2 regions of the Bacillus siamensis genome follow, and region 1 is predicted to be linked to the other one. Evidence: riboswitches for the same ligand, from Rfam matches in the RefSeq annotation. Region 1 holds a riboswitch; the other holds the start of a gene.
The links. A riboswitch is a leader RNA that binds a small molecule or an ion and turns the genes downstream of it on or off. The one in region 1 is predicted to bind lysine.
Positions count from the first base shown of each region.

Region 2: it holds a riboswitch for lysine, as region 1 does, so the genes downstream of both, ABDB98_RS15735 (amino acid permease) here and ABDB98_RS13015 (aspartate kinase) in region 1, are expected to answer to the same signal.

Region 1 is NZ_CP155579.1:2,662,466-2,670,084, forward strand. Features, by position in the region: gene sdhC (succinate dehydrogenase cytochrome B558) at 1-440, opposite strand, end outside; gene ABDB98_RS13010 (YslB family protein) at 737-1,183, shown strand; gene ABDB98_RS13015 (aspartate kinase) at 1,231-2,460, opposite strand; lysine riboswitch at 2,586-2,764, opposite strand; gene uvrC (excinuclease ABC subunit UvrC) at 2,826-4,598, opposite strand; gene trxA (thioredoxin) at 4,746-5,060, opposite strand; gene ABDB98_RS13030 (alpha-N-arabinofuranosidase) at 5,213-6,703, opposite strand; gene ABDB98_RS13035 (electron transfer flavoprotein subunit alpha/FixB family protein) at 6,916-7,619, opposite strand, start outside.
Region 2 is NZ_CP155579.1:3,173,103-3,180,721, forward strand. Features, by position in the region: gene ABDB98_RS15710 (ABC transporter ATP-binding protein) at 1-752, opposite strand, end outside; gene ABDB98_RS15715 (FecCD family ABC transporter permease) at 771-1,781, opposite strand; gene ABDB98_RS15720 (FecCD family ABC transporter permease) at 1,781-2,818, opposite strand; gene ABDB98_RS15725 (iron-hydroxamate ABC transporter substrate-binding protein) at 3,067-4,005, shown strand; gene ABDB98_RS15730 (class I SAM-dependent methyltransferase) at 4,153-5,067, shown strand; gene ABDB98_RS15735 (amino acid permease) at 5,114-6,526, opposite strand; lysine riboswitch at 6,635-6,816, opposite strand; gene sspJ (small acid-soluble spore protein SspJ) at 6,939-7,079, opposite strand; gene ABDB98_RS15745 (metal-dependent hydrolase) at 7,262-7,619, shown strand, end outside.

The DNA of each region.
Region 1 (7,619 bases):
ACAATGTAAAATCCGAGCATAAACGGCGAGCTCAGAATATTCGCCATCATATCGAAGTTGACTTCAGCGCCCATCTGTGCGGCAATCCGCGTCTGCCACACATGCCAGCTGACGAAAATAAGGGTGAGAATACCGGTGACACGCTGAAGCACAAACATCCAGTTTCTGAAATAGCTGTAGTGGCCAGCGTTGTTTTTCGCAGTAAATGCTATGTACACACCGTAAACCGCATGATAAATTAAAGGTAAGAAAATAATAAAAATTTCTAACGCATACCTGAACGGCAGACTGTCCATAAAGCCGGCCGCCTTGTTAAACGCATCCGCTCCCCTTGCGGCAAATTGGTTGACGACTAAATGCTGGATCAAAAAGATGCCGACCGGAATCACACCGAGCAAGGAATGCAATCTTCGAAAATAAAACTCTCTGTTCCCAGACATTACTTTACCCCCTGTTTGATTTAAGTGCGAAATGTGCTAAAATCTCTGCCCCCACTTCGTTTCAATTGTAAGCACTTTATTAAAATTTATTGACAATTTCATTTTACTCCTCCCTCAAAAGGGCGTCAAGAAAACGTGTACATAAATTATAATTTTCGGAATTGATTATTTGACGTGAAAATTTTATTTTCCTGCAATACCTTTTTCACTTTTTTTCACGTGTTTTATAGGATCATCCTGTAATCCTCCCCCCTGTTTAAGCTATAATAAACGAAGGAGAGAGGGGAATACATAATATGAAGAATAATTATGAAGCAGCTTTAGAACCTTTAACTGAACTCGGCGTCAGCGCATACGGCTACGAATTAATCCGGGAAATCGTGCTTCCGGATATCCTCGGCCCGGAGCATTCATCCATGATGTATTGGGCGGGGAAACGCCTCGCCCGCAAATTTCCTCTTCAATCATGGGAAGAAATCCCCGCCTTTTTTGAAAAAGCCGGCTGGGGAACTTTGACAAATACAGGATCAAAAAAGCAAGAGCTGGAATTTGAACTGGAAGGACCGCTCGTTTCCAGCAGGCTCAAACACCAGAAAGAGCCGTGTTTTCAGCTTGAAGCCGGTTTTATAGCCGAACAGATTCAATTGATGAACGATCAGATTGCAGAATCTTATGAACAGGTCAAAAAGAGAGCGGATAAAGTCGTCCTGACCGTGAAATGGGATATGAAGGACCCTGTATAATTGAAAAAAGGCGGTGACTTAAAAGTCCCGCCTTTTTGCCTGCCCGTTTATACGGCAGACGGCTGTTTAGAAAGCTCAAACGCATCATGAAGCGCTTCGACTGCTTTCACCATATCATTGTCACTGACAACCGCTGATACTTTTATTTCAGATGTGCTGACCATTTTGACTTGTACATTTTTTTCCGCCAGTACGGCAAACATGTCCGCGGCGACGCCGGGATTAGAGACCATGCCTGATCCGACAATGGATACTTTCGCCAGCTTTCTTTCAGTTTCAATTTTTTCATAGTCAAGCGCGTTTTTATATTCTTCAAGCACAGCGACCGTTTGCGCGGAATCTTCCGTTTTCACTGAGAAAGAAATGTCTGCTTCCCCATTGTCCGCTTGTGTCTGAATAATGATGTCAACGTTGATGTTTCGTTTCGCCAGCGCGGTGAAGATCGTTGAAAGTGTTGTCAGCCCGCTTGTCAGGCCCGTGACGGACACCCTTGTAATCTGGTCTTCAAATGCAATTCCTCTGACGATTAAATTCTGCTCCATTGATGATTCCTCCTCAATTAATGTTCCAGCTTCATGTTCCGTGCTTGACCGCACTTCCAAAGGCACTTGGTAGTTTTTCGCAAACTCAACCGCCCGCGGGTGCAGAACACCCGCTCCGAGATTTGCAAGCTCCAGCATTTCATCGTAAGAAATTCCCGCCAGTTTTCTCGCTGACCGGACGTACCGCGGATCTGTCGTAAACACGCCCGGAACATCCGTGTAAATGTCGCATTTATCCGCTTTTAAAGCTGCGGCAAGAGCGACCGCCGTCGTATCGGAACCGCCCCGTCCGAGCGTCGTGATGCCGCCGTCTTCGGTTACTCCCTGGAAACCGGCGACAACTGTAATCCTGCCTTCTGCAAGCTGCGCCTGAATTGCGGTGATATCAATATCCGTAATTCTCGCATTGCCGTGGACAGCCTCCGTGCGGACACCCGCCTGCCAGCCCGTATAAGAGACGGCGTCATATCCTTTTTCTTGAAGCGCCATGGCCAAAAGCGAAATCGTGACCTGCTCTCCCGTAGACAGAAGCATATCCATCTCGCGTCTGCTTGGCTCAGATGTCATTTCCGCCGCCAGATTAACGAGCGCGTCGGTTGATTTTCCCATTGCCGAAACGACGACTACGACGTCATGTCCTTTTTTCTTTTCAGCAATGGCGCGATTTGCGGCATTTTGAATTTTTTCGGCAGAGCCGACGGAAGTGCCTCCGAATTTTTGTACGATAAGACCCATACTAGACCACCCTTTACATTTTGGTTCGTGCGGGTGAGGAGAAAAGAGCGTTGTGTCCACAATAAAAAAAGCAATGAGAGGAATAGCTCTCATTGCTTTTTCATATCATTACGATTGATTATGAACAACGAGATAGCCCTCCAAGAAAATGAATTCTTGACAGCTTTACATTTATTTAATGCAAAGCCAGCAAAGCACACCGATGGGATGTGTTTCACTTCGGCGAACTCCCCTTTCAGCCTTTTTCGCAGAATCCATCATTCTCCAAAGGCATACTATTGAAGTTCGCACCTCTATCTTCACCATATAACACGATCTTATGAAATTAGTTCACATTCTAGCAGACTTTTCAGAAAAGCACAATACTATTTTTTCAATTTTTCAAACAGCAGCTGAGCGGCCGCAGCCGGCACACCGGCTTTTTTGATATCGTCAAGACTTGCTTCCTTCATCTTTTTGACAGAACCGAAATGCTTTAAGAGCATTTTTTTGCGTTTTTCGCCGATCCCCGGGATATCATCCAATACGGATTGAAAGGCGCTTTTTCCCCGGATCTGTCTGTGAAAGCTGATCGCAAAACGGTGAACTTCATCCTGAATGCGCTGAAGCAGGTAAAATTCCTGGCTGTTCCGCTCCAGAAATACCGGTTCAAGCGGGTCGCCGATCAGAAGGTTGGATGTTCGGTGTTTGTCATCTTTCGCCAATCCCGCTACCGGGACATCAAGGCCGAGCTCATTCTCAAGCACGTCGCGCGCCGCGTTAATCTGCCCTTTTCCGCCGTCAATGATGATTAAATCCGGCAGCGGGAGATTTTCGCGGAGCACCCTCGAATATCTTCTTCTGACGACTTCTCTCATTGATCCGTAATCGTCAGGCCCTGTTACGGTTTTGATTTTATATTTGCGGTATTCCTTTTTATTCGGTTTTCCGTCAATAAAGACAATCATGGCCGATACAGGGTTTGTGCCTTGAATATTGGAGTTGTCAAACGCTTCAATCCGGTGCGGCGTGTAAATGTTCAATGCTTCGCCGAGCCGTTCGGCTGCACCGATTGACCGTTCCTCATCCCGCTCGATTAATGAGAACTTTTCCCTCAGGGCGATTTTCGCGTTTTTGTGCGCAAGCAGAAGCAGTTCTTTTTTCGGGCCTTTTTTCGGCTGATGCACGGCGGTTTCCAAAAGCTCGCTGATCATGTCCCTGTCAACGCTGTCAGGCACCAGAATTTCCTTGGGCAGAAAGTGATTGTTTTTCGAATAGAACTGGCCGATGAAGGTCAGAAATTCTTCATCCGCTTCCTGGTACATCGGAAACATGCTGACATCGCGTTCGATCAGCTTTCCTTGGCGTATGAAAAAGACTTGAACGCACATCCAGCCTTTATCGTACGCATAAGCGAACACATCGCGGTCCAGAAGGTCATTCATGGTCATTTTCTGCTTTTCCATCGTCGATTCGATGTAAGCAAGCTGATCGCGGAATTCTTTAGCCCGTTCAAATTCAAGCTTTTCCGCCGCCTCTGCCATTTTCTCTTCAAGCTCTTTTTTGACCTCGTTATGCCCTCCCTTTAAAAAGCGGGTGATGTCTTCCACAAGCTCGCGGTTTGTCTCCTCAGAAATATCCTTTACACATGGAGCGAGGCATTGTCCGAGATGGTAATAGAGACAGACGCGGTCCGGAAGATTTGAGCACTTCCTGAGCGGATAAAGGCGGTCCAGCAGTTTTTTCGTTTCCCGCGCCGCCTGTACATTCGGGTACGGGCCGAAATAGCGCCCTTTGTCTTTTTTGACATTGCGGGTGACAATAAGCCGCGGATGGCGTTCATGGGTGATTTTAATAAAGGGATAGGTTTTATCATCTTTCAGCATGACATTGTATTTCGGATCGTATTTTTTAATCAGATTCATTTCCAAAATAAGCGCTTCAAGATTGGAGGAAGTCACGATATATTCAAAGTCCTCAATCTCCGTCACAAGCCTTTGGGTTTTTGCATCGTGAGAACCGGTGAAATAGGATCTCACCCTGTTTTTCAGCACTTTCGCTTTCCCCACGTAGATGACTGTTTTTTGACGGTCTTTCATTAGATAACAGCCCGGCTGATCGGGAAGGAGGGCCAGCTTTTCTTTCAGTTGTTTATTCATACGTTACCCTTCCTTACATTCATTTCTTGTGTCCATTCAGTGTATCACGAACATTTGTTTTTCTCCATTCTCAGCTTTTGGAAGATCAAAAAAGGCGATCCCTTTTAAAGGAATCGCCCTGCCGCAGCCGTAATGGAAACTTTCGGCTTACAGATGTTTGTTTACAAGCTCTTCAAGGGCTTCTTTCGGTTTGAAGCCGACAGATGTTTCAACCACTTCTCCGTCTTTTAACACAAGAAGTGTCGGGATGCTCATGACGCCGTATTTACCGGCAGTTTCTTGGTTTTCATCCACGTCGATTTTGACGATTTTCAGTTTGTCTCCCATTTCTTGATCAAGCTCTTCAAGAACGGGCGCGATCATTTTACAAGGTCCGCACCAAGGAGCCCAGAAATCAGCTAATACGACACCTTCACTTGTTTCAGCTGAGAACGATTGATCAGTTGCTTTTACGATAGCCATTTGTTATTCCTCCAATTGTCAAATGATGATTTTTAGTATAGCATCTCCCATTCGTTCATGCTAATTTAATGCTTATATTATTTTCTCCCGAACCCGCCGAAAATAATCTTATTTATAGAATGTATGATAACCGGTCAGCAGGCGTTCAAAACTTAAGATGGACCCGCCGGCAGCGTGATTAATACAACCGCCATCGGAGGAAGCTCCGCCTCCAGGTTTCCGCCCTTCTGCGTAAACCCGGAAAACGGCTTCGGTTTGACGTTTTCAGGGCTGCTGAATGTATTGTGGGCATTCATTTTTTCAGCATGCAGAATCGTTCCCGAAGGCTTCCCTGTCTTTTTCATCCCCCGCAGTTCAATCTTCACGTCAGCTTTATGCAGATGATCGATATTGCACATGCTGATATGGATGTCTCCGTTTTGCTGTTTGGAGGCGGAAATACTGACTTGCGGGAGCCTGCCGTCTTTCCATTCGTATTCGGCCGCTTTTGTTTCTGCGGCTAAAAGAGCAGCATCTTGGTGAACCTTAAACATATCAAATACATGATATGTCGGCGTCAGCAGCATATTTTTCCCTTCTGTCAGGATCATTGCCTGAAGCACGTTGACGGTTTGCGCGATATTGGCCATCTGCACACGGTCTGCGTGCTGATGAAAAATGTGAAAATGCGTGGCGGCGACAAGTGCGTCGCGAATCGTGTTCTGCTGATACAGAAAGCCTGGATTCGTGCCAGGCTCAGGGTCAAGCCACGTCCCCCATTCATCAATGATCAGACCGACTCTTTTTTCCGGATCGTATTGATCCATAATGGCGCTGTGCCTTGTAATCAATTCATTCATATGGGCCGCCTTTTTCATCGTGATGAACCATTCATCTTCCGTAAACTCCGTCGCTGATCCTTTTCCCTTCCAAAAGTCGCCCGGTATTGTGTAATAATGCAGGCTCAGCCCGTCCATGAGATCAGCGGCTTTTTTCATTAATGTTTCTGTCCAGCGGTAATCGTCGACATTCGCACCGCCGGCAATTTTATAGATTTCGTTCCCGCTGTAATTGCGGACATAGGTTTGAAAGTTCCGATAAAGATCGGCGTAATACTCAGGATTCATGTTTCCGCCGCAGCCCCAGTTCTCATTTCCTATACCGAAATATTTCAGCTTCCACGGTTTTTCCCGCCCGTTTTCCTTTCTCCAGTCGGACATCGGCGTGCCCGCTTCAAACGTCATGTATTCAATCCAATCAGCCATTTCCTTAACCGTCCCGCTGCCGACGTTTCCGGCGATGTACGGTTCGCAGCCGAGCAGTTCACAAAGCATCATAAATTCGTGCGTGCCGAATTCGTTTGAATCAATCGTTCCGCCCCAATGGGTATTCAGCATGGTTTTTCGTTCCCCTACGCCGTTTGCCCAATGATATTCATCAGCAAAACAGCCGCCGGGCCATCTGAGAACGGGAATCTGGAGCTGTTTGAGGGCGGAGGCGACATCCGTCCTGATTCCGCCGGTATTCGGAATATCGGAATCTTTTCCGACCCAGATGCCCTCATATATGCCTCTTCCTAAGTGTTCCGCGAAATGTCCGTATATGTTTTTGTTAATGGTTCCCCGTGTGATATCCGTTTGAATGACTGCCGTATTGTGAGACATACTTGATCATTCCTTTCTTAATAAGAATGAAAGCACTACAGCCAATCTATGTATCTGGGATATATGCTGAAAGGATAATTATGTAAGCGCTTTACAGAAAGCTTATTATATTGGTTCGTACATGTCAATCTATTATTTTGACAATAGATAATTTATACGAACCAATCATCACAAACCAAAACCCTCTGACAAATGAAGCCAGAGGGTTTTGGTTATGAATGAATATTGGCCTTTTTAAATTCCTGGGTCAGGAGCGGAACCACTTCGAACAAATCGCCGACAATTCCGTAGTCCGCTATTTTGAATATTTCCGCTTCCGGGTCTTTGTTGATGGCAACGATCACTTTACTGTTTGACATCCCCGCCAAGTGCTGAATCGCTCCGGAAATCCCGCAGGCAATATACAAATCCGGTGTAACGACTTTCCCCGTCTGGCCGATTTGAAGAGAATAGTCGCAATAGTCCGCGTCACACGCGCCGCGCGAAGCGCCCACCGCTGCTCCCAGCACTTCGGCAAGTTCTTTTAACGGTTCAAACCCATCTTTGCTTTTTACACCGCGGCCGCCCGCAACGATGATTTTCGCTTCTGATAAATCCACGCCGTCCGCTGTTTTTTTAACTACTTCTTCAATGACCGTCCGCAAATCTGCCGGCGGGACCGCAAGCTCTTCAATATCACCCGAGCGGCTTGCATCTCTTTCTAATGCCTGAATGTTATTCGGACGGATTGTCGCCAAGATGAAAGGATCTGTTGAAATCACCTGTTCAAAGGCTTTGCCGGAATAGATCGGTCTTGTAAAAACGATGTTGTCTCCGGTAACGCTTACATCCGTGCTGTCTGAAATCAACCCCGTTTCAAACCGTGCCGCAAGCTTCGGTGACAAATCTTTTCCCATAGAAGTATGGCCGAAAATAA
Region 2 (7,619 bases), 510 kb from region 1:
TTGTTCGTACGCGGATCTTTAACGATCTGTGCGTCAATCTGAAACACGTCTTTCAATATGCCGGGCGTCATGACTTCCTCCGCTGTCCCTTCCTTGATGACGCGCCCTTTTTTCAGCGCAATCATATAATGGGAAAAACGGGCGGCATGGTTCAGATCATGAATGACCATTAAAATCGTGCGCCCCTGCTCTTTGTTTAATTTGTCCAGCAGCTGCAGAATTTCAAGCTGATGGGCGAGATCTAAATAAGTGGTCGGTTCATCAAGAAGCAGCAGCTCCGTTTCCTGAGCGAGCGCCATGGCGATCCACACACGCTGCCGCTGCCCGCCGGAAAGCGCTTCGATCGGCCGGTCGTAAAATTCGGCCATCCCCGTCTCTTCAAGCGCCCATTTGATCATATCACGGTCTTTATCACTCAAGCGGCCCATTCCGGACTGATGCGGAAACCTGCCGTAAGAAACAAGTTCGTATACCGTCAGCCCGCTCGGCGCTTCAGGCGTCTGCGGAAGGATGGCCATTTCCTTGGCGATGTCCTTCGTGGATTTTTGCATGATCGCCTGTCCGTTTAAATAGACGGCGCCGGATTTCGGTTTCATGATTCTTGACATCGTCTTAAGAACCGTTGATTTTCCGCATCCGTTTGGGCCGATCAGCGTTGTGATTTTTCCTTTCGGTATGGCGATGTCCAATTCTTTCGCTATCAGACGGTCTCCATAACCGACAGTAAGCTGTTCCGCCGATAATGAGTTCATCGCGGCAGTCTCCTTCCTCTATTTCGTTTTCATCAGCAAACATACAAAATACGGCGCTCCGAGCACGGAAATCACCAAGCCGACCGGAACCTCGGACGGCGCAAGCACATTTCTCGCCAGCGTATCAGCGAGCAGAAATAAAAATGCGCCGATTAAAGCCGAAATCGGAATAAGCGTTTGATGGCGCGGCCCGGTAAGCCTTCTCGCCAAATGCGGGGCAATCAATCCGAGAAAAGCGATTCCGCCGGCTGCCGCAACACATGACGCGGCCAAGGCGGCGGCTGAAAACAGCAGAATGCGCCGCTCCTTTTCGACCCGGGTGCCGAGTCCCGCCGCCAGCTGGTCACCGAGCTGGAGCACGTTTAAATATCTCGCTTTATAGAGGCTGAACGGCAAAAGAACCAGCAGCCACGGCAAAATGGACAGCACCATTTTCCAATTGGCATTCCAAATCGAACCGGAAATCCATACAAGCGCCTGCATGAAGTCCCGCGGGTCCATCTTCAGCTGAAAAATCAGGAGAAGCGCATTAAACCCCGCATTAACGCCGATCCCGACCAAAATGAGCCGGACAGGCGAAACACCTTTTTTCCAAGCGAGCACATAGATGAGCAGCACAGCCAGAAAAGCCCCCGCCAAAGCGCTCACCGGAAGCAGCCATGTACTGAACATGCTTAAATCAGCAGCAGACCCTTGGAAAAAGAAGATAAATAGCACAACCGCCAAAGACGCCCCGGCGTTAATACCGAGAATGCCCGGCTCCGCCAAGTCATTTTGAGACACGCTTTGAAAAATAGCGCCTGAAACAGCGATTCCGGCCCCGACCAGCAATGACAGCACCATGCGCGGCAGTCTGAATTCAAATAAAACGAGCTGATCCCGGGCATCCCCCTGTCCGAAAAAGACACGTAACGCATCGAAAGGCGCAATCCGGATCACACCCATATTTAAGCTGATAAAAAAGACGATGCATATGAGCAAAAACGTAATGGCTATAACCGCCAGCGGTTTTTTCGATTTCACATTCATTACAGCCCTCTCCTTTCCCTGCGCGCCAAATAAAAGAAAAAGGGAACGCCGATAAGGGCCGTTAAAGCGCCGACCGGTGTTTCAAACGGCGCATTGACGAGTCTTGCCGCAATGTCACTGAAGACTAACAAAACGGCGCCGAATACCGCCGAACAAGGAATAATCCATCTGTAATCTACACCGACTAAAAAACGGGTGATGTGCGGAATCACCAAGCCGATAAAAGAAATGGCTCCGGCGACTGATACTGAAGCCCCCGTCAAGAGGACAACGACAACCATTCCGATGACTTTCACAAGCGCCGTGTACTGCCCTAGCCCTTTAGCAAGCTCCTCACCCAAGCTCAGCACCGTCACTGAGCGCGCAATCAGAAATGCGAGCAAAAGTCCGATGACGCCGACTGTCAAAAGCAGCTGGACGCCCTCCCATTTCACGGATGCGACTCCTCCGGCATACCAGAACTTCACATCCTGAGCGACATCAAAACGGATCGCAATCGCGCTTGAAAGCCCCGTTAAGAAATAGCCGACCGCCGTACCGGCCAGCGCGAGCTTCACCGGTGTCAGCCCGCCTTTTGAAAACAGGCCGATGCCAAACACAATGAGCGCCCCGATTCCCGCTCCCATAAAGGACCACAAAACAAGCCCCGCGGCAGAGAGCCCCGGAAAAAAAGCAAATGCCAAAGCGATCGCAAATCCCGACCCCGACGTCACGCCCATAATGGAAGGCTCAGCAAGCGGGTTTCGCGTCAGCCCCTGCATGATCGCCCCGGACACAGCTAAAAAAGCCCCGACGAGCGCGGCGGCGGCAGTTCTCGGCAGCCTCAGATCGCGTATGATTTGATGAGATGTATTTTGCGGCTGAAAGTGAAAGAGAGCATCCCACACCGTCCGCAGATGAATATCGGCAGCTCCGATGGAAACAGACAAGGCCGCGCCGATCAATAAAACCGCAATACCGGCACACAGCAGCACAGCCGCCCGGAATGAACGCGCCGTCCACTGGATTTCGCTCCCTGATGCCCCTTGAGCCGTCATTGTCTGCTTCTTTTTTAATAGACCCAACACTCGTTCTTCCTTTCTCAAAACAAGAATGGTAATGATAATGATTATCAATGACTTGTTTCAGTATAGCACTATTATCTTCTCTTTTAATAGACCTAATTTCATATGACAATAGAAAGTTTTTCTTTAAAAAGAGCGTGCTTCTCTATAAAAGCAGTGATATAATCACACTGATAATGATTCTCTTTATCACTATTTTTTTATGAAAGAAGGAATGTCAGATGTTCCATACATACAAGAAAATCGGCGCTGCGCTGATTGCCGTGCTGCTCATCGCCGCTTTGGCCGCATGCGGAAATTCTTCAGACACGAAAGGCTCTTCTGAAAAAGGAGAAACCGTCACTTATAAAGCCGAAAACGGCAATATTAAAATTCCGAAGCACCCGAAACGTGTCGTCGTCATGGCTGACGGCTACTACGGCGACTTCAAACAGCTCGGCATCAATGTTGTCGGCGCGCCGCAAAACGTATTTAAAAACCCGTATTACAAAGGGAAAACAAACGGTGTGACAAACATCGGCGACGGCACATCCGTTGAGAAAATCATTGACTTAAAGCCTGATTTAATCGTTGTGTGGACGACACAAGGCGCCGATATTGAAAAACTGGAAAAAATCGCGCCGACCATCGCCATTAAATATGACAAGCTCAGCAACATTGATCAATTCAAAGAGTTTGCGAAAATGACGGGCACTGAAGATAAAGCAGACAAATGGCTGGCTGAATGGGATAAGAAAACCGCTGCCGCTAAAACAAAAGTTCAAAAAGCGGTCGGCTCAAAAACCATCTCCATCATGCAGACAAACGGAAAAGACATCTATGTATTCGGTAAAGACTTCGGCCGCGGCGGAAGCATCATTTATGACAAACTCGGGCTGAAAGCCACAAAACTGACGCAGGAAAGAGCCATTCATCAAGGGCCGGGCTACGCCAGCATTTCACTTGAAAAACTGCCTGACTTCGCGGGAGACTATATCTTTATGGGGCCGTGGCAGGCCGGCGGTGACGACAAAGGCGTGCTTGACAGTTCAATCTGGAAGAATCTCGATGCCGTCAAGCAAAACCATGTCTACCGCATTGATCCGATCGGCTTCTATTTCTCAGACCCGATCTCACTCGAAGGCCAGCTCGACTACATCACAAAAAGCTTAACAAAGTAACCCGGGAGCCGCTGTCACAGCGGCTTTTTATGACGCCAAAAACTTGACAAAAAAATTCATTTATACTATAATTTACATTTTTGGATTAACATGTATAATAAGGTTCTCCCGGCCGGAGATTGACGTAAATAACGGAGGATCTTTAATATGAGAGAAAATAAGGCGAGTATGACTTCCCTGCTGTCCGCTTTCGTAAGGGCGTACCACAGTAAATACGACACACCGGTGATATTTGATGATTTCTTGGCACAAGATCTTTTATCTGAAAAAGAGCTGTCGGACATCAGCGATCATTTGATTCAAGGTATATCATTTTTCAGCAAAGACATGGCCCGGAGGCTTCAAGGCAAACCGGATGACATCTTAAAATGGGTGACTCAAGTCCAGCTGTCTCCTACACCGTTAGCACGTGCGGCGTATTGTGAAGAAGTGCTCCTGAATGAAGTGAAGCTCGGGGTTAAACAGTATGTCATCCTTGGCGCGGGGCTGGATACTTTCTGTTTCAGGCATCCCGAGGTGACAAACGGCTTAGACATCTTTGAAGTGGATCTCCGCGCTTCACAGAAAGACAAATTAAACAGATTAAAACGTCTTGAGCGCGATATTCCGAGCCGTCTTCATTTTGCGCCGATGGACTTTACGGCTCCGCTTTCTTTCAGCCGTCTGAATCAGGAAGGTTTTTCCCGCCGAAAAACCTTTTTCAGCCTGCTCGGTGTGTCATATTATCTTACGAAAAAGCATCTGGCCCGCCTGCTTACACAATTATTTGCCGAAGTCCCGCCCGGCAGCTCTATCGTGTTTGATTATGCGGATGAATCGCTCTTTGAAGAAAAAGGACTGTCAAACAGAGTGGAGAACATGGTGAAAATGGCTGCGGCAGGCGGAGAACCGATGCTGTCGTGTTTCAGCTATAAAGAAATTGAAAAAATGTTAGAATCATCATGCCTGCTTATTTATGAACATTTATCTCCAGCGGTTATCAATGACCGTTTTTTCAGCGGGCGCACTGACCATTTAACCGCATTCGAGACCATTCATTATATACACGCCGTCAAAAAGTAACCGCTGACACCAAAAAAGACATCCCACAGACGTGAGATGTCTTTTTTTATACGGATTGTCTGTTGTTTGCAAATTTCTTTGAAACGAAAGGATATAACAGCAGACCGACGAAAAACAGTCCGATCCCGAGAATAAAGGTCGTTAAATCGGCCGTTCCGGTAATAATGACGTAAAAAGAATAAATGCAGGCAAGGATGGCGATGAAACCGTCCTTCACTCTTGAACCCTTGATTTCGTCATACGTTTCACCCGTCAGCACGAGCTTCAGGCTGTAAAACGCAGATACGAGATACGGAATCAGATAAGCGAGTGTCGCCGCCGTTGTTAAAAACGTAAACGCGTCACTGATTGTCCGGGAAATAACCGAAAAGATAAAGATCTGTGACATCACATTCGTGACGATTAACGACACAACCGGGCTTCCCTGTTTATTCGTTTTTGCAAAAGCGGCGGGAAAGTCTCCTGATTTCGCGGCTTGATACGGAACTTCAGAGCCGAGAAGAATCCAGCCGAGCATCGTCCCGAACAGACAGAGGATCGCCAAAATCGCCATGATGATGCTTCCCGCATTGCCGACGATCGCGTATAATACGTCAACAAACGGTTTTTCCGAGCCGACAAGCTTACCATGCGGAAGCACGCCCATCGTAATCAATGTCACGATAATATAGATGCTGAGCGCGATCAATAAGCCGGTAATGGTGGCGCGTTTCACGTCGCGCTGCGAACGGGCGCGCCCGGATAAGATGACTGCCGATTCAATTCCGACGAACGCCCATAATGTTGAAATCGCCGCATTGTGGACCTGACCGCCGATTCCCTCAACCGTGTGAGGACCTGTCTGAACCGGAAAATAAAAATGATCAAAAAACGACGTTTGAAATACAAACAAACCTGCAATGATAAAGAAGATAAATCCTAATACCTTTGAAAACGTCGTAACGAAATTTAATTTACTCGCACCGTTCATGCTGGAAACGAGAATCGTGTGAGTGCCCCATAATAAAACCGTACATACGGCAAATGTCAGCAGCTGGCCAAGTGTAACCGCCTGACCGCCGATTGAAAACATTTCACGCTTATCCGTTAAAATCGGGAAAAAAGAAGTTAAATATCCGGCAAGGCTGGTGATGATCGCCACGTTGCTGATCCAGCTCGCCACCCAGTAGCCCCACACCATCGTGAAACCGGCTGCGTTCCCTTTTTTCCGATCACTGAACAGCGCTCTCGCATAGCTTTGCGGCCCCGCCGTCAGCTCAGGCTTGCGGATGGATAAGTGACCGAAGACAAGCGCGATCATTAACACACCGGCTCCCGTTAAAAGCCATGCCGATGTAGCGCCGAACGGGCTCGCGATTTTTGCGAGCGTGCTCGGAAGGGAAAAGATGCCCGAGCCTACCATATTTCCTACGACAAATGCCGTTAATAACCAAAAACCCCATTTTTTCGTCTGTTCCATTCCTGTACCTCCTGGTTGTTCATTCGTACGGACCAGACCCCGAGACCATATTTACACACAAAAAAAGCCTGAACAAAAGTCCATGCTTAAAGAAACACACACCCTTGATCTCCGGATAGCCCTCCGCGAAAAAGCACGCGGCAGTCCTGCACTTATTCAGATACAGTCCCAGCATAAAGAAGGATCGGCTTTCTTTACACTTCGGCGCTGATGCCTTTAACACATGTTTTGCGGCCCCTTATCAGCCTGGCATGTGCGACTCATCATCAAGCGCAACCTCTACCTCACCGAGAAAGAGTGAGGATTTTTATCATTCAATTCTACTCAGAGGTTATCAGAGATAAAAAGATCTGTCAAAGGGAAAAATTAGACGGAAAACGGATAGAGCATTCGCCCTACCCGTTTTATATAGTCAGCGGTTGTTTTTTTTCTTTTGAACAGCTTCTTGAAGCGGATCGTCTTTCAAAGCTGCACTGGCGTCATCAAGCGCACCTTGAATGACGTTTTTGTTTTTATCGCTGTTTTTGCCTTTTTCTTTGTTAAAGAAAGCCATCTGTATCACCTCTTTATCAAATATAGGTACACCTATAATGTGTCTTTTTCCGCGGCAGAATATGCGGAATCCGTTCTCCTTCCTTTTGGCGGAACAGGTAAAGTTTGTTGATCAAACATGCATTCTCTTGATATATTTGTAATTCAGGGGATTTTGGCAAAAATAAAAAGGAGAAGCGAAAAATGACAGGAAAAACACACATCATGGGAGGCATCGCTTCTTGTTCCGCAATTGCGTATTATTACGGGTATGATCCGGTCCTTATGACCTCTGCGGGTGCCCTCGGGGCGCTGATTCCCGATATTTGCCACACGAAAAGCAAAATCGGCAGAACGCTGCCCGTTCTGTCCAAAATCGTAAGCACGGTGTTCGGCCACAGAACGTTTACACACAGTCTGCTGTTTATGCTTATTATGTTTTTCATCACGGCAGCCTATATCCCGAATCCGAGCATCTCCGCCGGACTGATGATCGGAATGGCAAGCCACCTTGTGCTTGACGCATGGACCGTCAACGGCATTAAACTGCTGTTTCCGTCCG